Regions from separate parts of the Salana multivorans genome, predicted to be linked through region 2. Evidence: predicted binding sites of a transcription regulator. Region 2 holds the regulator's gene; the other holds the start of a gene.
The links. Region 2 encodes HspR, which represses chaperone genes until heat shock. Its sites were predicted from a motif close to AAGTTGAGTCNNNNNGACTCAACTT; they were not measured.
Positions count from the first base shown of each region.

Region 1: EDD28_RS07695 (Hsp20/alpha crystallin family protein) is a predicted target of HspR. The motif match lies at 6,943-6,967, and genes of this name have one in related genera.

Region 1 is NZ_RKHQ01000001.1:1,759,696-1,774,555, forward strand. Features, by position in the region: gene EDD28_RS07655 (VIT1/CCC1 transporter family protein) at 1-187, shown strand, start outside; gene EDD28_RS07660 (MFS transporter) at 270-1,625, shown strand; gene EDD28_RS07665 (ClpP family protease) at 1,764-2,414, shown strand; gene EDD28_RS07670 (ClpP family protease) at 2,411-3,004, shown strand; gene EDD28_RS07675 (helix-turn-helix domain-containing protein) at 3,029-3,457, opposite strand; gene EDD28_RS07680 (MBL fold metallo-hydrolase) at 3,671-4,348, opposite strand; gene EDD28_RS07685 (CotH kinase family protein) at 4,425-6,068, shown strand; gene EDD28_RS07690 (hypothetical protein) at 6,345-6,737, opposite strand; gene EDD28_RS07695 (Hsp20/alpha crystallin family protein) at 7,054-7,542, shown strand; gene EDD28_RS07700 (uracil-xanthine permease family protein) at 7,682-9,022, opposite strand; gene pgi (glucose-6-phosphate isomerase) at 9,250-10,932, shown strand; gene EDD28_RS18140 (ExeM/NucH family extracellular endonuclease) at 11,145-14,860, shown strand, end outside.
Region 2 is NZ_RKHQ01000001.1:1,026,768-1,041,627, reverse strand. Features, by position in the region: gene dnaK (molecular chaperone DnaK) at 1-824, shown strand, start outside; gene EDD28_RS04735 (nucleotide exchange factor GrpE) at 821-1,447, shown strand; gene EDD28_RS04730 (DnaJ C-terminal domain-containing protein) at 1,500-2,552, shown strand; gene EDD28_RS04725 (heat shock protein transcriptional repressor HspR) at 2,580-2,999, shown strand; gene EDD28_RS04720 (glycoside hydrolase family protein) at 3,036-4,175, opposite strand; gene EDD28_RS04715 (IclR family transcriptional regulator) at 4,299-5,030, opposite strand; gene EDD28_RS04710 (MaoC/PaaZ C-terminal domain-containing protein) at 5,243-5,704, shown strand; gene EDD28_RS04705 (CaiB/BaiF CoA transferase family protein) at 5,823-7,022, shown strand; gene EDD28_RS04700 (sugar ABC transporter substrate-binding protein) at 7,066-8,400, shown strand; gene EDD28_RS04695 (carbohydrate ABC transporter permease) at 8,467-9,393, shown strand; gene EDD28_RS04690 (carbohydrate ABC transporter permease) at 9,396-10,250, shown strand; gene EDD28_RS04685 (MFS transporter) at 10,304-11,776, shown strand; gene EDD28_RS04680 (M20/M25/M40 family metallo-hydrolase) at 11,773-13,320, shown strand; gene EDD28_RS04675 (hypothetical protein) at 13,355-13,978, opposite strand; gene EDD28_RS04670 (alpha/beta hydrolase) at 13,975-14,860, opposite strand, start outside.

The DNA of each region.
Region 1 (14,860 bases), 730 kb from region 2:
GGGACTGCCGGCGGTGTTCCTCGCCGCCGGGCTGGTCGGTGTCGCGCTGCTCGTGACGGGCGGGATCGTCGGCATCCTCTCCGGCGGTCCGCCGCTGCGCCGCGGCCTGCGTCAGCTCGCGATCGGCTGGGGTGCCGCCGCCGTCACCTACCTGCTCGGCCTCGCCTTCGGGACGACCGTCACCTGACGACGCGGCGGCCCGCGGTCTCGGTCAGCGGAATCGCGAGACGACGGAGCGATCCCGCCCGCGGCTGAACTAGCGTGCTGGGGTGCCCCGATTGCTCGTCGACACCCGCCCGCTGCGGGCGTCGCCGGCGTACGCGCGGCTGTGGTGGGGGCTCGGGCTCTCCCAGATCGGCGCGCAGGTCACGGTCATGGCCGTCGGGCTGGAGGTCTACCACCTCACCGGCTCGACGTTCGCGGTCGGGCTGCTCGGGATCTTCGCCCTCGTCCCGACGATCCTGCTCGGCCTGTACGGCGGCGCGCTCGCCGACGCGTTCGACCGGAAGAAGGTCGCGCTGGCCGCGGCGGGCGTCACCGTCGTCGGCACCGGCGGTCTCGTGCTGCACTCGATCCTCGGGCTCACCTCGACGGTCGTCCTCTACGTGCTCGCGGCCGTCACGGCGGCGGGGGCCTCGATGTCGGCGCCCGTGCGGATGGCGATCATCCCGCGGCTCGTCGGGAACGACCTGCTGCCGGCGGCGAACGCGCTCGGGACGATGACGGGGTCGATCGCGCTCACGGTCGGACCGATGCTCGGCGGCTTCCTCGCGGCGTTCGTCGGCTACGGCTGGACCTACACGGTCGACCTCGCCCTGTTCATGTTCGCGCTCTACGCGCTGGTCCGACTGCCGCCGATGCCGCCCGAGCGGGCCACCGTCGGGCACCACACGAACGACGCCGGTGACGCGGGTGACGTGAGTGAGGTCGCCGACGCGGCCGACGAGCCCAGCCGGCGGGTCGGGTTCCGGGCGGTGTGGGAGGGGTTCCGGTTCCTCGCCGACCGGCCGAACATCCGGATGACGTTCGTGCTCGACATCGTCGCCATGGTGACGGCGATGCCGCGCGTGCTCTTCCCCGCGGTCGGTGCCGTCCTCATCGGGGGCGGCGAGACGACGGCCGGGCAGCTCACCGCCGCCATCGCGATCGGCTCGCTGCTGGCCAGCGCGTTCTCCGGCGGCCTTACGCGGGTGCGTCGGCAGGGCGTCGCGATCGTCGTGGCCATCGTGGCGTTCGGCCTGTGCACGAGCGCGTTCGGCATCGTGCTGCTCCTGCTCGGGCGGTCCTCGGGCGAGCGGCCGGGGGTCGTGGTGTGGGGGCTCGTCGTCGGCGGGCTGTGCCTCGTGGGTGCCGGTGCGTGCGACGCGATCTCCGCCGTGTTCCGCCAGACCGTGCTCCAGGCCGCGACGCCGGACCACCTGCGCGGGCGGCTGCAGGGGATCTTCATCGTCGTCGTCACCGGTGGGCCGCGGCTCGGCGACCTCGTGCTCGGCGGTTCGGCCGAGCGGTTCGGCGAGGCGCTGACGGCGTTCGGCGGCGGGCTCGCCTGCGTCGCGATCGTGCTCGCGCTCGCGGCCTGGCAGCGGGGCTTCCTGCGCTACGACGCGCGGCACCCGACGCCCTGACGGCTCGCCCCGACGACCCGCGAGGACGGCCCGCGGCGACGACCCGCGGGGTGCCGGGAACACCCCCGCTGCTGACAGCCGCTCCGCCCTGGGCAGCGTGGACCTGCTCGCCCGGCGACCCGGCGTCAGGATCGCCACATGAGCGAGACCTCCTCCCCTCCCGTGTTCTCCGAGTCCGTCCGGCGCGAGCTGTTCGAGCGCCGGGTCCTGGTGCTCGACGGCCCCCTCGACGACGACAACGGAACGCTGCTCGCCACCCAGCTCGTCGCGCTCGCCGCCGCAGACCCGGTGAGCGACATCGCGCTGTGGATCCACTCACCGGGCGGGTCGGTCCCCGCGATGCTGGCCATCCGCGACCTCATCCGACTCGTCCCCAACGACGTCTCGACGCTCGCGCTCGGCATCGCCTACAGCGCGGGGCAGTTCCTCCTGACCTCGGGCACGCCGGGCAAGCGCCGGGCGCTGCCGCACGCCCGCGTCCTCATGCACCAGGGCTCGGCCGGCATCGGCGGCTCGACCGTCGACGTCGAGCTCCAGGCCGACGACCTGCGGCACACCCGCGACACGGTCCTGCGGCTGACCAGCGAGGACACCGGCCAGCCGGTCGAGAGGGTCTACGAGGACTCCCTGCACGACCACTGGTACACGGCCCAGGAGGCGAGGGAGTACGGCTTCGTCGACGCGATCGTGACGAGCTTCGACGAGGTCGTGCCGCCCGTCACCGGTCGGACGGCCGGCTTCGGGGTGTCAACGGCGCCGGCGGCTGCGCGGGGCGGTGACGTGGCATGAGCGGCAGCTACACGATCCCCAACGTCCTGTCCCGCGACCCGCGCGGCGACCGGATCATGGACGTCTACTCCCACCTGCTGACCGAGCGGATCATCTACCTCGGCACGGCGATCGACGCGGGTGTCGCGAACACCGTCATCGCGCAGCTGCTCCACCTGGAGTCCGCGAGCCCCGACACCGAGATCCAGGTCTACATCAACTCCGACGGCGGCGATCCCAGCGCGATGCTGGCGATCTACGACACCATTCGGTACGTCCGCTCCGACGTCGCGACCACGTGCGTCGGCCAGGCGGTCGGCGTCGGCGCCGTGCTCCTGGCCTCGGGAACGGCCGGCCGGAGATCGGCCCTCCCGCACGCGCGCGTCGTCCTGCACCAGCCGAGCAGCTCCGGCCGCCGCGGGACGATCCCCGACCTCATCCTCCAGGCCGACGAGGCCGTGCGGATCCGCGCCGAGCTCGAGCTGGTCCTCGCCCGGCACACCGGTCAGGACGTGGAGCGGCTCCGGGCGGACACCGACCACGACCGGGTCTTCACCGCGGCCGAGGCGGTGTCGTACGGACTGCTCGACCACGTCATCGAGCAGCGGTGAGCTGCGACGCCGGTGTCCTCGAGGCTAGGCCGCGAGGAGGAACGCGCCGGGGGAGGACGACGGCGCCTGCTGCGTCCGGGCGCGCAGCCGCGTCGTGTACGTCGTGTCGGGGTGCGTCGCAGTGAGCCGGGCCGCGTCGCGTCGCCGGTCCTCCTCGCGCAGGGTCGTCGCGACCGAGCCGGCCAGGTCGCCGAGCGAGAGGCCGAGGGCGCCCGCGACCGCGTCGATCATCTCGGAGGACGGGTCCTTGACCCCGCGCTCGATCTCCGACAGGTACTGCGGTGAGATGCCGGCGCTGGCGGCCGTGTCGCCGAGGGTCTCGCCGCGCTCCCGTCGCCGTCGCCGGAGCTCCTCACCGAGCAGGTGACGCCACAGCGGCAGGGGGCGCGGGTCGCGTCGCGGTGCGGCGGTCGTCGTGCTGGGGGCGGTCGACTCGTGCGGTGCTCCGGCCATACGCGATGGTAGCCAGCGCCGGTGACCCGCGGCCCGCCCCTCTGCTCACAGCAGAGCGCACGCGGGCAGGGTGTCCGCTCTCTGCGGATCCGCGCACCGGCCACCACCTCGCCTCGAGCGTTGCGCCGCCGTCACCTGCGGCGACACCGGACCTCGCCGGATGAGGTCGCGTCCGATCCGCGGAGAGCGGACGGTTCCCGAACGGCACCCGCCTCACCAGCCGCGGGCGATCCACTCCTCGACGTCGGCGGCCTCGCGACCGACGCTCGTGCTCGGGCCGTGCCCGGGGTGGACGGGCGTCGCGGGCGGCAGCGTGAGGATGCGGTCGCGGATCGAGGCGATGATCGTGGGGAAGCTCGAGTAGTCCCAGCGCGTCGCCCCCGGCCCGCCCTCGAACAGGGTGTCGCCGCTCAGCACGGCGAGCGGCGGGTTGACGTCGACGACGTCGTGCTCCGCGCTGTCGTCCGTCAGGTCGGGCCACACGACGGCGACGCACGCGCCCGGCGTGTGGCCGGGAGTGTGGCGCACCTCGACCACGCCGTCGGAGACCGCGATGACGGTGAGGTCGCGGCCGTCGGTGAGGTCGCCGTCGGGCGTCGCGTCCGGGTGCGCGACGTCCCAGAGGAAGCGGTCGGCGGGATGCAGCAGCACGGGCGCGCCGGTCAGGTCGCGCAACCGGGGCGCCGCACCGACGTGGTCGCCGTGCCCGTGGGTGAGCACGATCGCCACGACGGTCCGGTCCCCGACGGCCTCGGCGATCGCGTCGGCGTCGTGGGAGGCATCGATCACGACGCACTCGCCGCCCGAGCCACGCGGGTCGCCGACGATCCAGACGTTGTTCGTGAAGCCGGGGTCACCGGCGGCGGGGATGACGACGCGCTCGATCTCCATGACCTCAGCATGCCCGCACAGGCTGTCCACAGGTCTCCCAGGCGTCCGGCCAAGGTGTGGTGTTCACAGTGTCGACATGACGCCTTCCCCCGCCTCACCCTTCCGGTTCCCCGTGCGCGGCAGGATCGGTGCCCGCGCCGCTGCCACCGTGACCGCCGCCGCGCTCGTCCTCGGCGGCTGCGCGGTCGGCCAGCAGACGGGCCAGACGGAAGCCGCCTCCGCGTCGTCCGCCGCCGCCGCGACCGCTGGCACGGTCTGGGACGCGAGCTCCGTGCACACGATCGAGGTCGAGATCGACCCCGACGTGCTCGCCGGGCTGCTCGCGACGTACGAGGACTCCTCGGCCAAGGACTGGGCGAGCGCCACCGTGACGATCGACGGGCAGACGTTCGAGAACGTCGGCATCAAGCTCAAGGGCAACTCCTCGCTCCAGGGCGTGACGGCCGAGTCCGACCCGACGTCGCTGCCGTGGCGGATCCGGCTCGACAAGTACGTCGACGGGCAGAGTCTCGACGGCTACACCGACTTCGCCGTGCGACCGAACGGCTCGGAGTCCTCCTTCAACGAGGCGGTCGCGCTCGACCTGCTGGCCGATGCCGGGCTCGCGACGGAGAAGGCGGTGGCGACGGCGTTCTCGGTCAACGGCGACGACGCGGTCCTGCGCCTCACGGTCCAGAACCTCGACGAGGCGTGGGTGGCGGACGAGTTCCCCGACGCCGGGGAGGACTCGGTGCTCTACAAGATCGAGTCGACGGCGAGCTGGTCCTACCTGGGCGACGACGCGGACTACTCGGAGTCGTTCGAGGTCAAGGCCGGGCCCGACGACTATGCGCCGCTGGCCGAGCTGCTCGACCTCCTGGCGAACGGCTCGGAGGAGGAGCTGGCCGAGCGGCTGCCCGAGCTGGTGGACCTCGACTCGTTCGCGACCTATCTCGCCCTCGAGGAGCTGATGGGCAACTTCGACACGATCGACGGACCGGGGAACAACGGCTACCTGTTCTGGGACTCGGAGACGCGGATGTTCACGGTGGTCGCCTGGGACCACGACCGCGCGTTCGGCGTCCAGCTCGGGGGCGGAGGCGCGGGGGGTGCCGGTGGCTTCCCCGGCGGCGCGCCCGGCGGAGCCGCCGACGGCGCCGACGGGACGGACGGGGCCGCCGGCGGGCCCGACGGCGCCGCGGGTGGACGACCGGGCGGGATGGAGCCGCCGGGCGGCATGCAGCTTCCCGACGGCGCCGAGCTTCCCGACGGGGTCCAGCCGCCCGAGGGTTTCGAGCCTCCGACCGGGGTCGACGGCGAGGCGCCCGGGACGGGCTTCGGCGGCACGGCACCGGGTGGCGGCATGGGCGGTGGCAGCGCACTCGCGACCGCGATGGAGAGCAGCGAGGAGTGGTCGGCGCTCATCGAGGAGAAGAAGGCCGAGCTGACGACCTCGCTCCTCGACTCCGGCGTGCTCGCCGCCTCGGTCGAGGCCTGGTTCGCGGCCGTGGCGCCGTCGGGCCTCGTCGCCGAGGAGACGCTGCGGTCCGAGGCCGACGCGATCATCGCCTACGAGGACGGACGCGGCAGCTCCGAGGCCTCGGGCATGGCCGGCGGTGGTCGTCAGCAGGACGGTCAGCGTCCCGGCGACGTGCCGAGCCCGGGCGGAGCCGACGGCTCGGGCACCGACGAGTCCGCTGGGACGAGCGACGTGACGTCGTCGGCCGTCGGCGCCGCCTGAGATCCGGCGCCGCCTGAGATCCGGCGACGCCTGAGATCCGGCGACGCCGCCGACCGAGCTCACCGCTCGGACGACACCGACGCCGAGCGAGCCGACGGTGCGGGGCCGGCCGCTGGGACACCGAGCGGGCCGCCCGGCCGAGCCGAGTGGGTCGGCCGGACGGATCGACGACGCCGGGCGAGCCCGAGACGCGGCGCAAGCCCGGTGACACCGGGCGAACCCGACGACGCCGAGCGAGCGGACGGTCCACCGGGCCGGGCCCGGTGACGCGGTCCGTCAGGCGGTGGTCGCCAGCGCGTAGCGCACGGCGTCGGCGGCCGCCTGCGGCGTGAGTCGCCGGGTCGAGCGGACCGCGACGTGGCTGGGAGTGTTGTCGACCAGGTCGCCGTCGGTCGCGACCTCGATGCCCCACGAGCGGGGCTTGTCGAGCGGACGCTCGCGATCGGTGCGCGAGGTCGTCCGGCCGCGGTCGACCAGGAGGAAGACGCGACGGCCGTCGTCGAGGAACGCGACCGGCACCGGGCGGGCGAACGCGTCGGGCGAGGACATCTCGCCGCGCACGATGGCGGCGACGAGGGCCTCGGTCTCGCGGACGGCGCGGGCGGTCTCGGCATCGCGTGCCGGGAAGGCCTGGTCGATGGTGTGGTTGTCGAAGTGAGAGATGGACATGGGTACTGCTCCTTGATCGAGTGACCCGGTCTCGGGCCGCGGCGGCGCGCTCTCGTTGCGCGCCCGGCCGCTGGCGGGGGCCGGGGTCGCGCGGCTGCTGCCCCAAGGGTGGGACGCTGCCGCAGGCGAACAGTCAACTCTACAGCATGCTCCGTGCGATGTCACGTGGTTGATGGCCGTCAGGGGAGTCGAGCGGCCCCGGTTCGCCTTGAGCGAACCCGACTCAACTTTGACTGGCACTCGTCGGGCGAGAGTGCTAGAACTGTGGGTGTGAGCGGGACCGAACCCGGTCCCCCCGACCTGAAGGAGTGGAGACATGGCACGCACGTACGACCCGTTCCGTGAGCTCGACCGACTCATGGGCCAGATGCTCACCGCCGAGCGCGCGAGCACCCAGATGCCGATGGACCTGTACCGGTCCGGTGACCACTACGTCCTGGCGATGGACCTGCCCGGGGCCGACCCCGGCAGCATCGACGTCAACGTCGAGGACCGCACCCTGACGATCCGCGCTCAGCGGACGACCCCCGAGACCGGCGACGTCCAGTGGCTGGCCAAGGAGCGCCCGTCGGGCACGTACGCCCGCCAGCTCACCGTCGGTCGCGGCCTCGCCCTCGACCAGATCAGCGCCTCCTACAGCGACGGCGTCCTCACGCTCACCATCCCGGTGGCGCAGGAGGCCAAGCCGCGCCGGATCGAGGTCCAGCACGGCGCCCCGACGACCGTGCTCGCCGCGGCGACGGACGCGGAGAACGCCGGAGCCGTCGCCGGCGAGAGCCGGCCCGTCGAGGTCGCCGCCGGCTGATCCGCGGCCGGCTGATCCGGCGCCGTCGTCCGCCGCGGGAGCGACGGCACGGGGCAGACGCAACGGGTCGGGCCCGCACTCGCGCGAGTGCAGGCCCGACCCGTCCGTGCTGAGCCTCTGCGCCGCGGCGCCGGCTCGGTCAGACCGCCTCGTCCGCGGGGACCGAGGCGGGCGACGCCGGCTCCTGGTGGGTGCCGCGCCACCGCGCGATCCACCGCATCGCGTGGTAGATCGCGAGCGCGCCGAACGAGCCGAGCGCGATGCCCTCGAACGTGAGCGCACCCCAGCCCCAGGTGAAGTTGGCGATGCCGACGATGAGCGCGACGGCGGCCGTCGTGAGGTTCACCGGGTCGGCGAAGTCGACCTTGTTCTGCACCCAGATGCGCGCGCCGAGGATGCCGATCATGCCGTAGAGCACGGTGCCGGCGCCGCCGAGCACGCCCCCGGGGATCGTCGCGATGAGCGCACCGAACTTGGGCGAGAGCGAGAGCAGGAACGCCGTGATCGCCGCGACGAGGTAGGCGGCCGTCGAGTAGACGCGCGTGGCCGCCATGACGCCGATGTTCTCGGCGTAGGTCGTCGTGCCGGACCCGCCGCCAGCGCCGGCGAGGGTCGTGGCGAGGCCGTCGGCGAACAGGGCGCGCCCGGTCATGGGGTCGAGGTCCTCGCCGGTCATCGCGGCGACGGACTTGAGGTGGCCGATGTTCTCGGCGATGAGGACGAGGACGACGGGGACGAACAGCCCGAGCACGGCCACGGAGAACTGCGGCGTCTGGAAGTGCGGCAGCCCGACCCAGCCGGCCTCGCGGACGAGGTCGAAGCTGACCTCGCCCCGGACGAGCGCGCAGGCGTAGCCGACGAGGACGCCGAGCAGGATCGACAGCCGCCCGAGGATGCCCTTGAACAGGACCGTCGCGAGGATGACGGCGAGGATCGTGACGATCGCCGTCACGGGCGCGACCTGCACGTTGTTCCACGCGGCCGGCGCGAGGTTGAAGCCGATGAGCATGACGATCGTGCCCGTGAGGATCGGCGGCATCACCCGGTCGATCCAGGAGTGCCCGATCCAGTTGACCAGCAGCCCGACGAGGGCGAGCAGCACGCCCGCCACCACGACGCCGCCGAGCGCCACCGCCATCCCACCCTGCTCGTTCGCCGCCGCGATCGGCGCGATGAACGCGAAGCTCGAGCCGAGGTAGCTCGGCACGCGACCGCGCGTGATGAGCAGGAACAGGAAGGTGCCGATGCCCGAGAAGAACAGCGTCGTCGCCGGCGGGAGGCCCGTGATGAGCGGCACGAGGAAGGTCGCTCCGAACATGGCGACGACGTGCTGCATCCCGATGCCGATGGTGCGCGGCCAGCTCAGGCGCTGGTGCGGCCCGACCACCTGCCCGCCCGCGATGTGACGGCCGTCGCCGTAGAGGTTCCAGGAGAAGATGCCCGGGCGGGTGCCCCACGGGGGCGTTGTCTGCTGCGACATGGCGGTGTCCTTCGGGTCGATGGCCGAGAACACCCTAGTGATCCCCGACCCCGCCGCGTCGCTCGTTCCGGCCCGCCGCGCCGATCCGGGTGGGACGCGGGCGACGGCGGTTCGTCCGGTGCCGCGCGACGACGGTGGCGGGGCTCGTCCACAGCCCCCGGGCGCTCGTCCACAGGTAGGTCGTACGTCGGAGGTCACCGTCGGTGGAGGCCACTAGCGTTACGGACATGAGCGCTCCGATCGATCCCACGACCACCGCAGCCTGGGCCCGCCTGGCCGACCTCGAGGCCTCCTTCGCCCCGGACCTGCGCGCCTGGTTCGCCGCCGACCCCACCCGGGCCACCCGCTACACCAAGCAGCTCGCCGACCTCCACGTCGACCTGTCGAAGAACCTCCTGACGGACGAGCTGCTCGCCGCGCTCGTGGCGCTCGCGGAGGAGACCCGGGTGCTCGATCGCTACCGCGCGATGCTCGTCGGCGAGCACATCAACACGACGGAGGACCGCGCCGTGCTGCACACGGCGCTGCGTCGTCCGGCTGGCGCCGAGCCGGGGCTCGTGGTCGACGGGCAGGACGTCGACCACGACGTCCAGGAGGTGCTCGCGCGCATCGACGCCTTCGCCGAGCGGGTCCGCGACGGGCAGTGGCGCGGCCTGACGGGCAAGCGCGTGACGCACGTCGTCAACATCGGGATCGGCGGCTCGGACCTCGGCCCCGTCATGGTCTACGAGGCGCTCCAGCCGTACGCGACGGCCGGCATCGAGGCGCGGTTCGTCTCCAACATCGACCCGACGGACCTCGCGCAGAAGACCGCGGACCTCGATCCCGAGACCACGCTGTTCGTCGTCGCCAGCAAGACGTTCACGACGCTGGAGACGCTGACGAACGCGCGGCTCGCGCGGGACTGGCTGTGGGCCGGGCTGGCGGAGCGCGGCGCGCTCGGCGACGCGGACGGGGCGCGGGCGGAGGCCGTCGCGCACCATTTCGTCGCGGTGTCCACCGCCCTGGACAAGGTCGCAGCGTTCGGCATCGACCCGACCAACGCGTTCGGGTTCTGGGACTGGGTCGGCGGGCGCTACTCGGTCGACTCGGCCATCGGGCTCACGCTCGCGATCGCGCTCGGGCCCGACGTGTTCCGGGAGCTGCTCTCGGGCTTCCACGCGGTCGACGACCACGTCGCGACGACGCCGCTCGAGGACAACGTCCCCGTCCTCATGGGGCTGCTGAACATCTGGTACGTCAACTTCCTCGGCGCGCAGACCCACGCCGTGCTGCCCTACGCGCAGCAGCTCCACCGGTTCCCCGCCTACCTGCAGCAGCTCACCATGGAGTCGAACGGCAAGTCGGTGCGCTGGGACGGCTCGCCGGTCGCGACGGGGACGGGCGAGGTGTTCTGGGGCGAGCCCGGGACGAACGGCCAGCACGCGTTCTACCAGCTCATCCACCAGGGCACGCTGCTCATCCCGGCCGACTTCATCGCCTTCGTGAACCCGGCGTACCCGCTGGAGGACGGGGGGCAGGACGTGCACGAGCTGTTCCTCGCCAACTTCCTCGCGCAGACGAAGGCGCTCGCGTTCGGCAAGACGTCGGCTGAGGTCGAGGCCGAGGGCACGACCGGTGCGCTCGTCCCCGCGCGGACGTTCGCCGGCAACCGGCCGACGACCTCGATCTTCGCCCCCGCGCTCACGCCGGCGGCGCTGGGCCAGCTCGTCGCGCTGTACGAGCACATCACGTTCGTCCAGGGCGTGGTCTGGGGCATCAACTCCTTCGACCAGTGGGGCGTCGAGCTCGGCAAGAAGCTCGCGCTGGAGATCGCGCCCGCGCTCGGCGGCGACGAGGCGGCGCTCGCCGGCCAGGACGCCTCGACGCGCGAGCTCGTCGCGTACTACCTCGCGCACCGGGAGGACTGAGCTCGCCGAGCCGGGCGCGGTCATCGTTCAGCGACCCGCGCCCGGCTCGTCGCGCCTGCGTGCGCCGCGCGTTTTCGCGCGGGATCGTGCGTGGCAGACGGCAGAGTTCATGCGATTGTTGCCGGAGCGCCACCAAAGGGTTCCCCCGGGTCAGGGGAACGCTCTACGGTCGATCGGGTCAGGGGGCATCCTGATCCGAGAGGTTCCTGACCATGAGTCGACAGTCACGTCGCCGCACCCTGGTGCGCGTGATCGCGGCCACCGGAAGCGGCGCGCTCGTCGCCGCCTCCGCCCTGGCCGCTGCCGTACCCGCCGCAGCGGAGCCATCAGCTCCCGACGCGGTCGAGGCGCCCGAGGTCTCCGCCTCGGCGGAGACCACCGATCCGGAGAACCCGGCCACGCCGGAGTCCTCCACCCCCACCCTGCCGACACCCGCGGACCTGCCCGCGGACGGCGCTGGCGACGGCTCGTCCGACGAGTCGACCGGCACCCCGACGGACGCACCCGCGGATGAGCCCACCACCGAGGACGACGACGTCCCCGGGATCGGCCTGTTCTCCGTGTCGACCTCCGCGCCCGTCGTCATCAACGAGGTCTACGGCGGGGGCGGCAACGCCAACGCCGTCCTCACCCACGACTTCATCGAGCTGCGCAACGTGAGCACGTCGGACGTCGACCTCTCGGGCTGGTCCGTCCAGTACGCCTCGGCCGCCGGCACCAACTGGAGCGGCATCATCCCGCTCACCGGAGTCCTCGAGGCCGGGGGCTACTACCTCGTCCAGGGCGCCTCGGGCGGAGCCGTCGGCGCGGCGCTCCCGACGCCGGACGCGTCGGGCACCGTGAACCTCTCCGGCACGAACGGCAACGTCGCGCTCGCGACGGGAACGACGGCGCTGAGCTGCGCTACCACGGCGTGCGCGAGCGACGCGCGGGTCGTCGACCTCGTCGGCTTCGGGACCGGTGCCGCCTACGCGGGAACCGGTGCGGCGCCGGCCCCGTCGAACACCACGTCGATCACCCGCGACGCGGACAGCACCAACACGGCCAACAACGCGGCCGACTTCACGGTCGCGAACCCGCCGACCCCCCAGGGCGGCGACGTCGTGGTGCCGCCGGAGCCGGAGCCGCAGGACGCCCCGATCGCGGACATCCGCGCGGCCGGCTTCACGGCGCGCACCGTGACGACGCGCGGCGTCGTGACGGCGCACTACCCGACCGGCGGCTTCAACGGCTACGTCATCCAGACCCCCGGGACGGGCGGCGACGACACCGAGGACCGCACGGTCTCCGACGCGATCTTCGTCTTCTCCTCCGCGACGGTCGGTGACGTCGAGCTCGGCGACTACGTCGAGGTCACCGGTCAGGTCGGCGAGTACAACGGCCTCGGCCAGATCACGGTCGCATCCGGCGGCGTCAGCATCCTGTCCGACGTCGTGGAGGCGCCCAAGCCGCTCGCCATGGCGTGGCCGGCGACGAACCCCGAGCGTGAGGCCATCGAGTCGATGCTCCTCCAGCCCGACGGCGACTACACGATCAGCAACACGTACTCGACCAACCAGTACGGCGAGATCGGCATCGCGTCCGGCACCGAGCCGCTGCTCCAGCCGACCGACATCGCGCCTCCCGGTACCCCCGAGGCCGCGGCCGTGGTCGCGGACAACGCGGCGCGCGCCGTCGCCGTCGACGACGGTGCGTCGACGAACTTCCTCTCCCCCGCCAACAGCGCGCTGAAGCCGACGTACATCGCGGCCGACAACCAGCTCCGCGTCGGTGCGGCGATCACGTTCGTCGCCCCGGTGATCGTCGACTGGCGCAACAACGCGTGGAAGCTCAACCCCACGACGCAGGTGACCGCCGAGGAGCCGGGCGACTACCCCGTGACCTGGGAGCAGACCCGCACGCCCGCACCCGCGGCCGTCGGCGGCGACATCACGGTCGCCTCCTTCAACGTCCTCAACTACTTCACCACCCTGGGCAAGGACGTCGCCGGCTGCCAGGCCTACCCCGACCGCGACGGCAACCCCATCACGGTCAACACCGGCTGCAACGCCCGTGGGGCCTGGGACGCGGACAACCTCGCGCGGCAGCAGGTCAAGATCGTCGAGGCGATCAACGCGCTCGACGCGAGCGTCGTCGGCCTCATGGAGATCGAGAACTCCGCGAAGCTCGGCGAGACGCCCGACGAGGCGACCGCGACCCTGGTCGACGCGCTCAACGAGCGGGCCGGCACGACGAGGTGGGCCTACGTCCCGTCCTCGGCCGACCTGCCGAGCACGGCCCAGCAGGACGTCATCACGAACGCGATCATCTACCAGCCCGCCGAGGTCACGCCCGTCGGCGACGCCCGGGCGCTGGGCAACCTGAGCGGGTCGGGCCAGCCCTTCGTCAACGCCCGCGAGCCCATCGGCCAGACCTTCGTGCCGGTCGGTGGCACGGCGGCCGACGAGGTCTTCGTCGTCGTCAACCACTTCAAGTCCAAGGGGTCGGCCGGACCGTTCCCCGGGGACACGGACACGGGCAACGGCCAGGGTGCGTCGAACGGCTCGCGAGTCCTGCAGGCGACCGCGCTGCGCGACTGGGTCGCGGACCAGACCGACGACGGTGACGCCGTCGTGCTGCTCGGCGACTTCAACTCCTACGGGCAGGAGGACCCGCTCCAGGTCCTCTACACGGCCGGGTACGCCGACGTCGAGCAGCACTTCGACCTCGACGAGTCCTCCTACAGCTTCCAGGGGCTGTCCGGGTCGCTCGACCACGTGCTCCTCAACGACGTGGCCCTGGGCCGCGCGACGGGCGCCGACATCTGGCAGATCAACTCGGGCGAGCCGCTGGCGCTGGAGTACAGCCGGTACAACTACCACGGCGCGATCTACTACGAGCCGAACGCCTACCGCTCTTCCGACCACGACCCGGTGATCGTCGGCCTTGAGGCCGCCGATGACAACCCGAACGTCGACCTGTCGTTCCTCAACATCAACGACTTCCACGGTCGGATCGGGCCGGTTGGCGACGGGGCGACCGTGCAGTTCGCTGGCACCGTCGAGGAGCAGCGCAAGGACATCGAGGACGCCGGGGGCGAGGCGCTCTTCCTCTCCGCCGGTGACAACATCGGTGCGTCGCTGTTCACCTCCTCCGTCGCGCAGGACCAGCCGACGATCGACGTGCTCAACGCGCTCGGCCTCGCGTCGTCCGCGGTGGGCAACCACGAGTTCGACCAGGGGATCGACGACCTGATCGACCGGGTGATCGACGGCGGTGACAACGCGCAGTGGTCCTACCTGGGGGCCAACGTCTACGACGCCGACGGCAACACCGTCCTTCCGGAGTACTCGCTGCACACGGTCAACGGCCTGACGGTCGCCGTGATCGGCGCGATCACCGAGGAGACGCCGGCGCTGGTGACCCCGGCCGGGATCGAGGGTCTGACCTTCGGTGACCCGGTCGAGGCGGTCAACCGGGTCGTGGGCGAGCTCGCGACGTCGCACCCCGAGGTCGATGTCATCGTGGCGGAGTACCACGAGGGCGCCGGCGCCGGCACCCCCGACGGGGCGACGCTGGAGCAGGAGGTCGACGCGGGCGGTGCGTTCGCCGACATCGTCACCGGGACCGACGCCGCGGTGGACGTCATCTTCACCGGTCACACGCACAAGCAGTACGCGTGGGACGCTCCCGTCCCGGGCGTTGCGGGCAAGACGCGTCCGATCCTGCAGACCGGCTCCTACGGCGAGTACCTCGGCCGCGTCGACCTCACCTACGACACGTCGAGCGGGGAGGTCGTCGACTACACCGCGACCAACGTCAAGCGGACCACGACGGCGGAGGCCGCGCTGGTCTCGGCCTTCCCGCGGGTCGCGGAGGTCAAGGGGATCGTCGACGCGGCGATCGCGCACGCCGCCGAGATCGGCAACCAGCCGATCGGTGAGGTGAG
Region 2 (14,860 bases):
AGGTCGTCGCCATCGGCGCCGCGCTCCAGGCCGGCGTCCTCAAGGGCGACCGCAAGGACGTCCTGCTCATCGACGTCACGCCGCTGTCCCTCGGCATCGAGACCAAGGGTGGCGTCATGACGAAGCTCATCGAGCGGAACACGGCCATCCCGACCAAGCGCAGCGAGGTCTTCTCCACGGCCGAGGACAACCAGCCCTCCGTCCTCATCCAGGTCTTCCAGGGTGAGCGCGACATGGCCTCGGACAACAAGGCCCTCGGCACGTTCGAGCTGACCGGCATCGCGCCGGCGCCGCGCGGCCTGCCGCAGATCGAGGTCACCTTCGACATCGACGCCAACGGCATCGTCCACGTCTCCGCCAAGGACCGTGGCACGGGCAAGGAGCAGTCGATGACGATCACGGGCGGCTCGGCCCTGCCGAAGGACGAGATCGACCGGATGATCAAGGAGGCCGAGGCCCACGCGGCCGAGGACGCCAAGCGTCGCGAGGAGATCGACACCCGCAACCAGGCCGAGCAGCTCGTCTACGCGATCCAGAAGCAGCTCAAGGACAACGAGGACAAGATCCCGGCCGACGTCGCCAGCACGGTGAACGAGGCGATCAGCGAGGTCAACTCCGCGCTCGGCGGCACGGACATCGAGGCCGTCAAGGCCGCGACGGCCAGGCTGACCGAGTCCGCGCAGAAGATCGGCGAGGCCGTCTACGCGGCCGACCAGGCGGCCGCCTCCGGCGCGACGCCGGACGAGGGCGCCCCCGCCGGCGCCGCGTCCGACGACGACGTGGTGGACGCCGAGGTCGTCGACGAGGAGGACGAGAACAAGTGACCACCGACTCGCAGCACGAGCCGGGTCAGGACGAGGTGGACGGGCAGGCCGGCGTGCCGTCGGCCGATGCCGCCGCGTCCACCGCGGGCGAGCGCCGCGAGGGTCCCGCCGGGACCGCGGCCGACGGCACTACGCCGTCGGCCGCGGCCGACGGCGCGGACGCCGAGGGCGACGCGGAGCGCGTGCTGGCCGACGTGCTCGACCTGCAGGACCAGCTCGCCAGGGCCAAGGCCGACGCCTACAACATCGACCAGCGGTTCAACGCGTTCGTGAAGCGCTCGCGCGAGCTCGAGGCGCAGGCGAGGGAGACCGGCCGCGCCGACGTCGTGGAGGCGATCGTCCCGGTGCTCGACGACATCGAGCTGGCCCGCCGGCACGGCGAGCTGTCCGGACCGTTCCTCTCGATCGCCGACAAGCTCGAGCAGGTGCTCGAGACCCGGTTCGGCGTCGTGCGCTACGGCGCGACCGGGGACGAGTTCGATCCCGAGCTCCACGAGGCGCTCATGCACACCGACGACCCGGACGCCACGACCACGACCGTCGCGATGGTCGCCCAGCCCGGCTACCGCCGGGGTGACGTCGTGATCCGCCCCGCCCGCGTCGGCGTGGCGGGTCCGGCGTGACGCAGGCACCGGCACGTGTGCGCGGGGCGCTGGCACCAGGAAGGAGGCGGTCATGAGCGGTGGCCAGGACTGGCTCGAGAAGGACTTCTACAAGATCCTCGGCGTTGCGAAGGACGCGGATGAGGCCGCCATCAAGAAGGCGTACCGCAAGCTCGCCCGCCAGTACCACCCGGACCAGAACCCGGGTGACGACGTGGCCGAGGCGCGCTTCAAGGAGGTCGGCGAGGCCTACGCGGTCCTGTCGGACCCCAAGGAGCGCGAGCAGTACGACAGCCTGCGCGCCATGGCGTCCGGCGGGGCCCGGTTCGCCGGTGGACCCGGCGGTCCGGGTGCCGGCGGCGGGTTCGAGGACGTCTTCTCCGGCATGTTCGGCGGCGGAGCCGGCGGTCAGCGGATGCGGTACTCGACGGGCGGCGGGGGCGGCTACGGCAGCCCCGACGTCGACCTCGACGACATCCTCTCCGGGATGTTCGGCGGGGCCGCCGGGGGCGCGCGGGGCGGGGCCGGCTACGGCTCCGGCTTCGGCGGACGCCGGGCCGGCTTCGGCGGCCCGGAGCGCGGGAGCGACCTGCACGCCAGCCTCACCATCCCGTTCCGCACGGCGGTCGAGGGCGGTGAGATGTCGGTGACGGTCGAGGGCCGTCCCATGACGGTCCGCATCCCGGCCGGCGTGCGCGACGGGCAGAAGATCAAGCTGCGCGGCCGGGGACGCCCCGGGGCCGGCGGCGGCGAGCCCGGCGACCTCGTCGTCGACGTCACGGTTCCCGAGAACCCGGTCTACGGGATCGAGGGGCGCGACCTCACGATCACGGTGCCGATCTCCTTCGCGGAGGCGGCGCTCGGCGCGACCATCGCGGTGCCGACGTTCGACGGCGGCACGGTCAAGGTCAAGGTCCCGGCGGGCTCCCCGTCCGGCAAGAAGCTGCGCGTGCGCGGCAAGGGGATCACGGCGAAGGCGGGCACGGGCAACCTCATCGTGACGCTCGAGGTCGTGGTGCCGGACCGGCTCACCCCGCAGGCGCGGGAGGCCGTCGAGGCGTTCGCCGCCGCCACCGCCGACGCCGACCCGCGCGCCTCGCTCCACGCGGCCGCGCGGGCACTCTAGGCACGGACAGCACGGACAGCACGGACGATGAACGCTCGGCACGACGCCTACACGGCCCCCGTCCTCCCGGTCTCGGTGGCGGCGGCGGTCGCGGGCATGCACGCCCAGACGCTGCGGCAGTACGACCGGCTCGGCCTCGTGGTGCCCGCGCGCGCCCCCGGTCGCGGCCGGCGCTACTCGCAGGCCGACATCGACGCGCTGCGCGAGGTCCAGCGGCTGTCCCTCGAGGGGATCAACCTCGAGGGCATCCGCCGGATCCTCTCGCTCGAGCGGGAGGTCGCGCGGCTCGAGCGCACGATCGAGGAGCTGCGCGGCTCGGCCGGCCGGGTGTTCGCGGCGTCGGCGACCGGTGACGTGGAGCCGCTCCCGCTCGGGCGGCGCTCGGCGCGGACGGCCGGGCAGGTCTCGGCCTCCCGCGCGCTGGTGCGCTGGCGCCACCCGCTCTGACGGTCGGTCGGGCCGGCCGCCGGCCGGGCCAGGTGGCTACCGCGCCTCGGCCGTCGCGGCTCGACCGAGCGCCGCGGCCCGCTCGACGGCCTCGAGGAAGTAGTAGTCGCCCCACATGTTGCTCTCCTGGACGCCGAGACCGTTCGCCCGGTGGTACGTCGCGAGGCGGATGAGCCCCTCCCACGCGGGGTCGTCGACCGCGAGGAACGGCGGCGAGCCCAGCCGGCCCAGCAGGCGCAGCCCGGCGCTCTCGTACCGGTCGCGTCGCTCGACGTCGACCTCCGCGAGCTGGAGCAGCGCGGAGCTCAGGATCGATCCGGCCGACGCCTCGTAGGGGTGCTCGGGGACCGGGTCCTCCCAGTCGTTGGGCGGGACCGGGTCGCCGTCGGCGTGGCGCAGGTAGGTGTCGGCGAGCGCGCGGGCCGTGTCGAGGAAGTCGGCGTCGCCCGTGCGGATGTAGCAGGAGGTGAACCCGTACAGCGCCCAGGCGTGTCCCCGGACCCAGCTCGAGTCCGAGCGGTACCCCTGGTGCGTCGCGTGGCGCTGGAACTCCCCGGTCAGGGGGTCGAACCAGCCCTCGTGCGCCGTCGTGGCGTCGCCGCGGACGAGGTGGCGACGGCTGGTCCGCGCGTGCTCGTAGGCCACGCCCGACAGGGACGGGTCGTCCGCGATGGCCGCGGCCTCGAAGAGGAGGTCGACGTTCATCATGATGTCGATGAAGGTGCTCCCCGGGTCGACCCAGGTACGGATGTAGCGCCCGTTCTCGTTGAAGTTGCTCGCGAGCGAGCGGGCGGCATCGACGAGCACGGTCGCCGTGCGCTCCGACGGTGCCGCCCGGTGCCAGCGACCCCAGCTCGGGGTGAACAGGAACCCGATGTCGTGCGTCCCGCGGTCGTGGCGCCGACCCTCGACGAGTCGCGAGTAGTGCTCGGCGCGCTCGCGCCACGAGCCGTCGGGGTGCAGGCCGGCGAGCACCCACATCTGGCCGGCGAGGAAGCCGCCGGTCCAGGACGGGGCCCAGGCGTCGTCGGCTATCAGCCAGCGGCCGTCACGCGTGTGGACGGGAATGGCGTCGGGATGGGTGTCGACGAGGCGACGCACCTGGTTCGCGGCGAATTCGATGATTCCCGCCGTGTCGATCGGTGACGGGTCGATCGCCATTCCTGGTCGCGTCATTCGAGAGGGCCCTTTCCGTCGTCGAGCGACCGTGCACCTCACCGTGAGAACGGTCGCCTCGAGAACGGTAGTGAGTTCCCGAATAGGGAAGCAATGACCCGCCGAATTTACGTTAGCGAGGTGCTACCGAGGGCCGAGGCCGGCCGAGATCGCCTCCGCCTCGGCCTCGAGGAGGTCGACGAGGGTGGCGGCGGTGCTCTCGTTGACCCGGGTCGCCGGCCCGGCGACCGCGAGCGCGGCGACGACGTCGCCGGCGTGGTCCCGGATGGGGACGCCGACGCTGCTCATCCCGAGCTCCTGCTCCTGCCAGCAGACGGCGTGCCCGGCCGCGCGCACCCGCTCCAGCTCCGCGCGCAGCTCGCCGGGGTCGGTGATCGAGTTCGTGGTGAACGAGCGCAGCGGCGTCGCCAGGACCTCGTCGATGAACGTCGCGGGCGCGTGGGCGAGCAGCACCTTGCCGGATGCGTTCCCGTGCAGCGACGAGCGGCGACCGACGTTGGCGATCAGCTCGAAGCCGGCGCTCGCCTGGCCGCGGTCGAGGTACAGCACGGCGTGCCCCTCGAGGATGCTGAGCAGGACCGCCTCGCCGGTCTGCTCCGAGAGCTGGTCGAGGTGGAACCGGGCGATCCGGGCCAGGTCGTTGGAGCGCACGACGGAGCTGCCCAGCTCCCACAGTCCCCAGCCGAGCTCGTACAGCCCGTCGTTCGTCCTCGTCACGGCCCGCTCCAGCGCCAGGGTGCGCAGGAGGTGGTAGGTCGAGGGCTTGCTGACGCCGATCCGTCGCGCGATGTCCGACAGGCTCATCGGCCGTCCGGCCTGCGCGAGCGTGCGGAGCGCGACGAAGGCGCGGCTCACCGACTGGACCGTGCGGGTCTCGGGGGAGGCCGGTGCCTGCGGCCACGGATTCTCGAGGGATCTCATGATTAGCGACTGCCTAACGCTAGTTTGCGAGACGATTGCGGTCACCATACCCGTCGACCTACTGTCGTGACGGGCCGGTGGCGGGACCGCATCGCGGCGCCCGCACCGGCACCCCGAGACGCCCCGAGACCGAGGAGGAGTGGGAGATGTCTGCCGACGAGACGCCCGACGTGTCCGGCGCCCCCGAGTGGACGCGAGCCGTGCCAGTCGGCAGCCGCGTGCTGCTCCGTCGCACGGTGAGCGAGAGCGACGTCTACCTGTTCGCCGGCCTCACCGGCGACCTCCACCCGAACCACATGGACGAGGAGTACATGGCGGCCGGGCGGTTCGGTCGCCGCGTGGTCCACGGCGCCCTGCTGGTCGGGCTGATGTCCGGCGCCTCGACGCGGTACGCGCTGAGCCGGCAGCCCGTGCCGGACAGTGTGAGCCTCGGGTACGACCGGGTGCGCTTCCTCGCGCCGGCCTTCATCGGGGACACCCTCGAGGTCGAGTACGTGATCGAGGAGATCGACGCCGAACGGGACCGCTCCGTCGCGGGCGTCAGCGTCCGCAACCAGGACGGCGGGCTCCTCGCTGTCGCCCGGCACCTCACGAAGTACGTGCGTTAGCCACCGGCTAAACGTAATTTCCATAGGCACTTGCTGCCCGCTCGCGCGGCTCCATAGTGTCCTGCGCACCGACGGAGACGGCTCCTGTGCGCGGGCGTGTATCGAGGGAGATACCAGAATGTTGGACGGAATCAAGGTGGTGTCCCTGACCCACTATCTCCAGGGACCTTCCTGCGTTCAGTACCTCGCCGATCTCGGTGCGGATGTCGTCAAGGTCGAGAAGGTGGGCGGCGCCTATGAGCGGCACTGGTCGGGGGCCGAGTCCTATCTCGGCGACGAGAGCGTCTTCTACCTGCTGGCCGGCCGCAACCAGCGCAGCATCGAGCTGGACCTGCGCGACCCGCGCGGGGCCGAGGTCCTGTGGCGGCTCGTCGAGGAGTGCGACGTCCTGGTGCAGAACTTCCGGCCGGGGGCGCTGGAGCGTCTCGGCTTCTCCTACGAGGCGGTCGCCGCCCGGAACCCGTCCATCGTCTACTGCGCGCTGTCCGGCTACGGGCCGCGCGGCCCGCTCGCCGGGGAGCCGGGGCAGGACCTGCTGATCCAGTCCATCAGCGGGCTGCTCGATCTCACGGGCGGCGCGGACGCCGGTCCGACGCCGGTCGGCACGGCCGTCGTCGACCAGCACGGCGCCACCCTCGGGGCGCTCGGCATCCTCGCCGCGCTGGTGCGCCGCGCCCGCACCGGGCAGGGGTGCCGCGTCGACGCGAACCTGCTGTCGGCGGCGCTCAACCTCCAGCTCGAGCCGCTGAGCTACCACCTCAACGGCACCGAGCTGTACCCGAAGAGCGCGACGGGGCTGGCCTCGCGCTTCCACCAGGCCCCCTACGGCGCCTACGAGACCGCCGACGGCTGGCTCACGATCTCGCTGTCCGCGGGCGACGCGCTCGCCGACGCGCTCGAGCTGGACGCGCTGCGGGGCTCGACCCGCGCGGAGCAGTTCCGCCGGCGGGAGGAGGTCAGCGACCTCGTCGGCACCCGGCTGCGGGAGCGCACGACCGAGCACTGGCTCGCCGTGCTGCCGGAGCACGGCATCTGGTGCGCGCCCGTGCGCACGTACGCGGACGTCGTCGACGACCCGCAGGTGCGCGCCAACGGCGCCTTCCTCGACGCCCACCTGGCGAACGGCGAGGACGCGCGCCTGCTCGCCCATCCCATCGCGTACGACGGTGACGTCCCGGGCCTGCGGACACCGCCCCCGGTCTCGGGTGCCGACACCGTCGACGTCCTCGAGTCGCTCGGGTACCCCCCGGACGTCATCCGGGACTACCTGGCCTCAGGGGTTGCAGGTCGGTCCGGCGCCCTCCCCCCAACCCCGTGAGCCCCAGCTCGTCAACCACAACCGGTCAGCAGAAGGAACGACAGTGAAGTCACAGCGAACGACCAGGACAGTCGGCGCCCTCCTCGGGGCGTCCGTCGCGCTCGGCGCCCTCGCGGCGTGCGGCACCCAGAGCGGCGGCGGCGACGCCACCGGAGACGGCGGCACCACGGACGGGAGCGGCGACACCGTCACGCTCACCCTCCTCCAGGCCAGCGGCGCCGAGACGTGGGAGCCCGTGATCGACGTCTGCGAGGCGGCCCTGCCCACCATCAGGGTCGAGCAGCAGGTGGTCCCGTTCACCGAGCTCATCGCGCAGATCCAGTCCCGCCTCGGCGCGCAGGACTCGTCGATCGACCTCATCGCGACCGACCCGCCGCGCATCCCGTCGATGGCGTCGAAGGGCTGGCTCGCCGACGTGAGCGACGATCTGCCCGCGATGGAGGAGGCGCTGCTGCCGGCGTCGCTCACCTCCGTCACGTGGGAGGGCAAGCAGTACGCCTATCCGATCTGGACGAGCGACGTCTTCGTCTTCTACAACAAGGAGCTCCTCGACGCGGCGGGCATCGCCTACCCCGGCCCGTCCGACGCGGACCGGATGACGTGGGAGGAGCTGACGTCCGACGCGGCCGCCGCCGTCGCGGCCGGAGCCGCCAACGGCATGCAGTTCGAGCAGGTCGACCGGTTCTACCCGCTGCAGCCCGTCATCGCCTCCGCGGGCGGCGGGCCCGGCCTGACGGGTGACGGCAACCTCGAGCCCGAGGTCGACACGCCCGCGTGGGTGGAGTTCGGCGAGTGGTACCGGCAGATCCACGCCGACGGCACGGCTCCGAAGGGCATCGACGCGACGCAGACGCGCGAGCTGTTCACGAGCGGTCAGCTCGCCTACTTCATCTCGATCCCCGCGCACATCCCCGACCTGCAGAAGAGCGAGCTGGCGGACGGGTGGGGCATGGCGCCCCTGCCGTACTTCGAGGGTGGCGACGTCTCCACGCCGACCGACTCCTGGTCCGTCGGCGTCAGCGCCTACAGCGAGAAGCAGGAGGCGGCCCGGGAGTTCGCGAGGTGCGCGACCCTGACGGCCGAGGGCGCGATGGCCCTCTCCAGCGTCTACGCGCTGCCGCCCGTCCACCAGGAGGCCCTCCCGGCCTACTTCGAGCGGATCGGTGAGATCGCGCCCGACGCCACGGCTGGGTACGAGGAGCTCTTCGCGATCGACACGGCCGAGCACGCCGTCCACCGTCCCGCGAGCATTGGCTACGTCGAGTTCGAGACGATCATCAGCAAGGCCTTCGCCGACATGCGCAACGGCGGCGATCCCGCCTCGGTCCTCAGCTCGACGCAGGACTCCCTCGAGCGTCAGCTCAGCGAGCTGCGCTAGCCCCTCAGCCCAGCGCGCGGGGGCGGACGAGGTCCGCCCCCGCGCGCGGTCCAGGAGAGAAGACAGATGACCCAGTCCGACGGCCTGCCCGCCCCGGGGCGACCCCTCGCCGGCGGCGCCCGGCGGGCACCGCGGCGCCCGCACCTCTCGGCGCGGACCCGCGTCGGCGTCGCCGCCACCGGATTCCTCCTGCCCGCCGTCGCGCTGCTCGTCGTGCTGCGGGTCGTGCCGCTCGTGCGGGCCGGGTCCGACGCGTTCACGAGCCGGTCGGGGGCGCTGACCCTCACGGTCTTCGAGAACCTGTTCGGCGACCCCGACTTCCTCAACACGTTGAAGGTGACGCTGCTGTTCTCGCTCATCGTCAACCCGTTCCAGATCGGGCTCGCGCTGCTCCTCGCGGTCGTCCTCGTCCAGCACATCCCGCTCGTCGGCGTGTGGCGCGCGCTGATCCTGCTGCCGATCGCGATCCCGCAGACCGTCTCCGCCATCGTCTGGGGCGTGCTCATGCGGCCGGACGGGCCGCTCAACGCCATCCTCGGTGCCGTCGGGATCGAGCCGGTCCCGTGGCTCATCAGCCCCGACCTCGCCCTGTTCTCGATCGTCATCGTCGCGAGCTGGGTCGGCGTCGGCTACTGGATGACCTTCCTCGTGGCCGGCATCAAGGACATCCCGCCCAGCCTGTTCGAGGCCGCCGAGCTCGACGGGGCGACCGGCGTCCAGCGGTTCTTCCGGATCACCCTGCCGTCCATCCGACGACAGCTCCTCTTCGTCCTCGTGGCCGACAGCGTCGCCAACTTCCTGCTGTTCGTCCCGGTGCGCATCCTGACGCGCGGCGGGCCGCAGGGGTCGACCAACACGATCATGAACAACATCTTCGAGCGGGCCTACCTGTTCGGGAACTACCCGAGCGCCGCGGCGGCGACGCTCGTCCTCATCGTCATCGTCATCGCGGTCGTGGGCCTCCAGTTCCGACTGCTCCCAGGGAGGGAGTGACCATGGACACCGAGCCGATCTCGGCGCGCCAGCGTCGCGCCGGTCGCTGGTCGCTGCTCCTCGCGGTCCCGGCCGCGCTCGTGAGCATCGGGCCGCTGGCGTGGAGCATCACCTCGTCGCTGCGACCGACGCGGGACATCCTGGCGAACCTCTACCCCCTGAGCTGGGAGACGATCGTCCCGACCAGCCTCACGCTGGAGAACTACGCGGGCGTCCTGAGCGGGAACTTCGTCGCGGCGCTCGGCAACTCGGTGGTGGTCGCGCTCGCCTCCATCGTCGTCGGGCTGCTGCTGTCGTCGTCGGCCGCGTTCGCGCTCGCCGTGCTGCCGTTCCGCGGTCGCGGCGTCGTCTTCTCGCTCATGGTGGTCAGCTTCCTCATCCCGTTCGAGGCGATCGCGATCCCGCTGTCGTCGAGCTTCCGCGACTGGGGCCTGAGCAACACCTACCTCGGGCTGATCCTCCCCGCGGTGGGGAACGGGTTGGCGATCTTCCTGCTGCGGCAGTTCTTCCTCGGCGTCCCGGCCTCGCTGGGCGAGGCCGCGCGGATGGACGGCGTGTCGTGGTTCGGGGTCTACTGGCGGATCTACCTGCCGCTGTCGCGGGCGGCGCTGGTCGGCGCCGGGCTCATCATCTTCGTCTTCCAGTGGCAGTCCTTCCTCTGGCCGCTCCTCATCGCGCCGGCGCCGCAGATGAAGGTCGCCTCGGTCGCGATCGCCGACTTCGCGCAGGAGCTCGGGGTCGACTACGGCCAGATGTTCGCCGGGGCGGTCCTGACGGCCCTGGTCCCGCTCGTCCTCATGCTCGTGTTCCAGCGGCAGTTCACCGGGTCCCTCGCGTCGTCCGGGAGCAAGGAGTAGCCCGAGGTCACCACCGGTCGTCCGATGTCGGAGCCGTGCGGCAGGATTCCTCCATGACTCAGTCGTCACCGCGGACGGGTAGGGCTGCCCGCTCCCTGGCGCTCGCGGGCGGCATCGTCGGGGCGCTCGCCGTCGTCGAGTTCGCCTCCGGCGTCCTCCAGGGCTACTACGCCCCCGTGCTCAGCGACATCGCCCGCCGCCTCGACATCCTCGACGCCGACGTCAACTGGCTCGAGGCGGCCCAGCTCCTCGTCTCGGCGATCGTCGTCCCCGTCCTGGCGAAGCTCGGCGACATGCTCGGGCACCGCCGGGTGCTGCTGTGGTCGCTCGCCGTCACCGCGCTCGCCTCCTGGGGCGTCGCGGTCGCGCCGACGTTCGGCACGTTCCTGCTGCTGTGGGCGCTGCAGGGCTTCTACGTGGTGTGGCTCCCGCTCAACGTGGCGATCATCTTCTCCCGCGCCCGGCGCCTGCCGGACACCGCGGCGCTCACCCGCCGCGCGTCCGGGGTGATCGTCGTCGCGCTCCAGAGCGGGGCCATCGCGGGGGCGCTCCTGGCGGGTCAGCTCGGTCACCTGGTGCCCAACCTCACGGTCGTGCTGGCCGTCCCGGCGCTCGTCGTCACCATCGCGCTCGTCGTCGTGTGGCGCCTCGTCCCGGACAACCCGGAGCGCGCCGGCGGGCGTCTCGACACCCGCGGCGCCGTCCTGCTCTCGCTCGCGCTCCTCGCGGTGACCGGCGGCCTCGGCATGGTCCGGCTCAACGGCATCACGGCGTGGGTGGTGCTCCTCGTGCTCGTCGGCGTCGCGATCGGCTGGGTGTTCGTCCGGGTCGAGCTGAGGACCGAGAACCCGCTCGTCGACATGCGCCTCGTGGCACGGCCCGCGCTGTGGCCGGTCTTCCTCACGGCCGGCCTGTTCGGGGTCAGCGTGCTCGGCGCCCAGGGGCCGCTGTCGACCTTCATGCGGACCGATCCCGACGTGTACGGCTACGGCCTCGGTCTCACGTCGGCCGCGTCGTCGTACATCATCGGGGGCTACGTGCTGTCGGTCCTCGTCGGGGCCGGCGTCTTCGCCCGGGTCTCGGCCCTCCTCACGCCGCGTCTCGTGCTGGTCGGCGCGGCCGCGCTCGTGGCGGTCGGCTACCTCGCGCTCGTCCCGTTCCACCACGGCGTCGCCCAGGTGCTCGGCGGCATGGTGGTCGCCGGCCTCGGCTCCGGGGCGCTCGTCGCCGCCCTCCCGGCGGCCGCGGCGGCGGCAACGCCGCCGACGCAGACCGCGATGGCGACCGGCTTCACCAACACGGCCAAGACCGTCGGCGGGTCGTTCGCCAGCTCGGCGTTCGCCCTCGCCCTCGCCTCCGGGGTCGTCATCGCCGCCGACGGGGGTCCCGCGACGGCCGGCTCCCTGTCCGGCTACCTCATCACGTGGCTGATCTGCGGCGGGACGGCGCTCGTCGCCGTCGTCGCGCTGCTGTTCGTGCCGCGGGTCGCGTTCACCTCCGTCCCGGTCGAGGCGGCCGCCGGATGAGTCGCGTCGGCCGGGGTGTGGACGGGGGCGCGGGCGCGCCGCCCGCGGACGGAGTGCGCCCCGCGGCCGAGCTGGCCGAGCTGCTCGCCGCGATGGTGCGCGAGGAGACGGTGGCGCCCGAGGTCGGGACCGACGGCGACGTGGTCGACGACGCGGCGGCGGACGCGGCCGACGCGCCCTTCCGGCGGCTGCACGCCCTCCTGCGCCGGCACTACCCCGCGGTCTTTGCGACGGCCGACGTCGACGCCGTGGGACGGAACGGGCTGCTCCTGCGGCTGCCGGGCGATCCCGGCCGGGCCGAGGACGAGAACGGTGCCGAGAACGCGGCCCGGGCGGCGGCCGGCGGCGTGACGGTGCTCGGTCCCTGCGTGCTCATGGCCCACCAGGACGTCGTCCCGGCGCCCGGAGCGGACGAGGACTGGGCCGGGGCCGGCTGGACCCACCCGCCGTTCGCCGGCGTCGTCGCCCCGGGGCCCGACGGCGAGCTCACGGTCCACGGGCGCGGCACGCTCGACGACAAGGGCGCGCTCCTCGTCCTCCTCGAGGTGGTCGAGTCGCTGCTCGTCTCGGGCTGGCGTCCGGTGAACGACCTCCACCTGCTCCTCGGCGCCGACGAGGAGCGCACCGGGACCTGCGCGCAGGCCGCGGCGCACCTGCTGCGCGAGCGCGGCGTCAGCCCCGCGTTCGTCCTGGACGAGGGCGGCGCCGTCGCGGTCGACGCGTTCCCCGGGGTCCGCGAGCCGCTGGCCGTCGTCGGCGTCGCGGAGAAGGGGCTCACGACGCTGGAGGTGAGCGTCGAGGCCGACCCGCGCCGCGCTGGCCACGCGTCGACCCCGCCGAGGCGCAGCGCGACCGCCGCGCTCGGCCGCGCGGTCGCGGCGCTCGAGCGCCACCCGCACCCCGCCGTGGTCGACGACGTCACCGTCTCGCTCCTGGAGTCGCTCGCGCCGCACCTGAGCGGCCCGCTCGCCGCGGTCGCGGGTCGCGCGGGATCGCTGCGCGGGGTGCTCGCCCGCCTCCTGCCCCGCCTCGGTGGCGAGATGGCGGCGCTCGTGCGCACCACGACCACCGCGACGCAGCTCGTCGGCTCCGCCGCGCCCAACGTCATCGCGGCCCGGGCCGTCGCCGTCGTCAACATGCGGGTGGCGACCAGCTCGACCGTCGCGCGGGCGACCGCCCACGTCGACCGCGTGGTCCAGTTGGCCGTCCACGGACGGCGCCGCCGCGCCGGGGACGGGCTCACGGCGCGCGTGCGCGTCGTGGCGGCGAGCGAGCCGAGCCCACCGGCGCCGATGGACGCGGGCTGGGACCGGATCGTCCGGGCGGTCGAGAGCTCCTACCCCGACGCGGTCGCCGTCCCCTACACGATGCTGGCCGCGAGCGACTCCCGGTTCCTCGTCCCGATCTCCGAGCGCGTCTACCGGTTCGCCCCGCTGCGGATGACGGCGCGCCAGCGCGCCGGGATCCACGGGGTCGACGAGAACGTCGGCGCCGAGGCGCTGGTCCGCGGCGTGCGGTTCTACCGCGCGCTGCTCGCCCCCTGACGCTCGGGCGTCCTCCGGCGGTCCGGCGCGGCGCTCAGTCGACGAGGCCGGGCTCGCGGTCCCGGTCGCGGAACTCCTCGTCGTACGCCGCGAGGTCGTCCTTCGTCACCCGGATCTCCTCCGCGCCGAGGTAGCCCAGCTCGAGGCGGTGCGGCACCTCGACGCTCTCGCCGCTCGTGCTCACGGCGTCGGTCGCCGCGAAGTACCGCAGGGTCAGCGTGTGGGTGCCGTCGGCGGAGATCCGCTGCGCGAGCGCCGGGTAGAGGTCGGAGTGCTGCTGGCCGGCGTCGGGCGCCGGTGAGGCGGAGGGCTGGTAGCCGAGACCGGCGAGGATCGCGTCGAGCTCGTCGTCCGTGGGCGCCGGCCGCTCCTGCGGCAGCGCGATCTGCACCTCGAGCTCGTACCGCGCGAGGATCGGGTTCCAGCCCGCCGTGCTGGTCCGCATCGTGCCGACGGCCGACGACGCGGTGCCGCCGATCGCCGACTCGATCCTGGGCAGCTCCGCCTCGGCGGCCCCGATGATCGCCGCGCGCTGGGTCGCGAGCTCGCCCGCTCCCGCCGTCCCGGTCGGGCCGCCGTCGCCTCCGCCGCCGCTCGTGCACGCGGTCGCGGTGAGCAGCGCGGCGACGAGCACCGCGGTCAGTCGGGCGCGCCTCACCTGTCCGGCCCCCGGTTCGGGTCGATCGGCGTCGGCGTCCGGCCCCACTCGGGATCCTGCGGACCCGCGTACCAGGGGTCGTGGACGTAGCCGGCGCGAAGCACCTCGTCGTCGTCGTCCACGATGATCTGCCCGAGGTTGAACAGCGACTCCGACCCCGGGGTCCAGTACCGCGAGTGGTCGGCCGCACCCGTGGCCAGCCCGCTGATGAGGATGTCGCCCTGCGACGGCTGGTCCTCGAGGTCGCCGAGGTTCCGGTCGGGGTGCTCGGCCTGGAACCGGATCGCCCCGAACGTGTCCTCGCCGACGTCGCGGCCCTGGCTCAGCCCGCCCGCGTTGATCCAGCCGTTGTTCGCCGTCATGACGACCGGGTCGCGGCTGGCGTTGCCGGCCCACACCGTCGCGGAGCCGAGGTCGGAGGCCGACCCGGCGCTCCCGGCGCCGGGGCTGCCGATGTAGACGAGGTCGTCGACCATGTCGCCGAGCCCGTGGTCGGTCGCGGCGTAGGACATGGTGACCGAGCCGTAGCTGTGACCGATGACGGTCATGTGCGGCTGGTCGTCGCCCCGCGTCGCCTGGAGCCCGGAGACGTACTGCGCGAGCCGCTCGCCCCCGGCCTCGGCGTTCCCGCTGCCGTAGGTGTGGACGTCGCCCGGCCCGGACGGGTGGTCGTACCCGATCCACATGAGGACGGCGGTGGTCGAGCCCGGGTCGGACAGGCGGGCCGAGTCGTAGAGGTTGCCGGCGGCCTCGGTGTAGGTGCCGGCGCTCGTGCCGTCGGTCCCGATGCCGGGGACCAGCGTCGAGACGTTGTCGGCCGTGTCCGGGTTGCCGACCGCGATGGCGATGGTGCCGTCGCCGCCGAAGGCCGTCGGGTCGTAC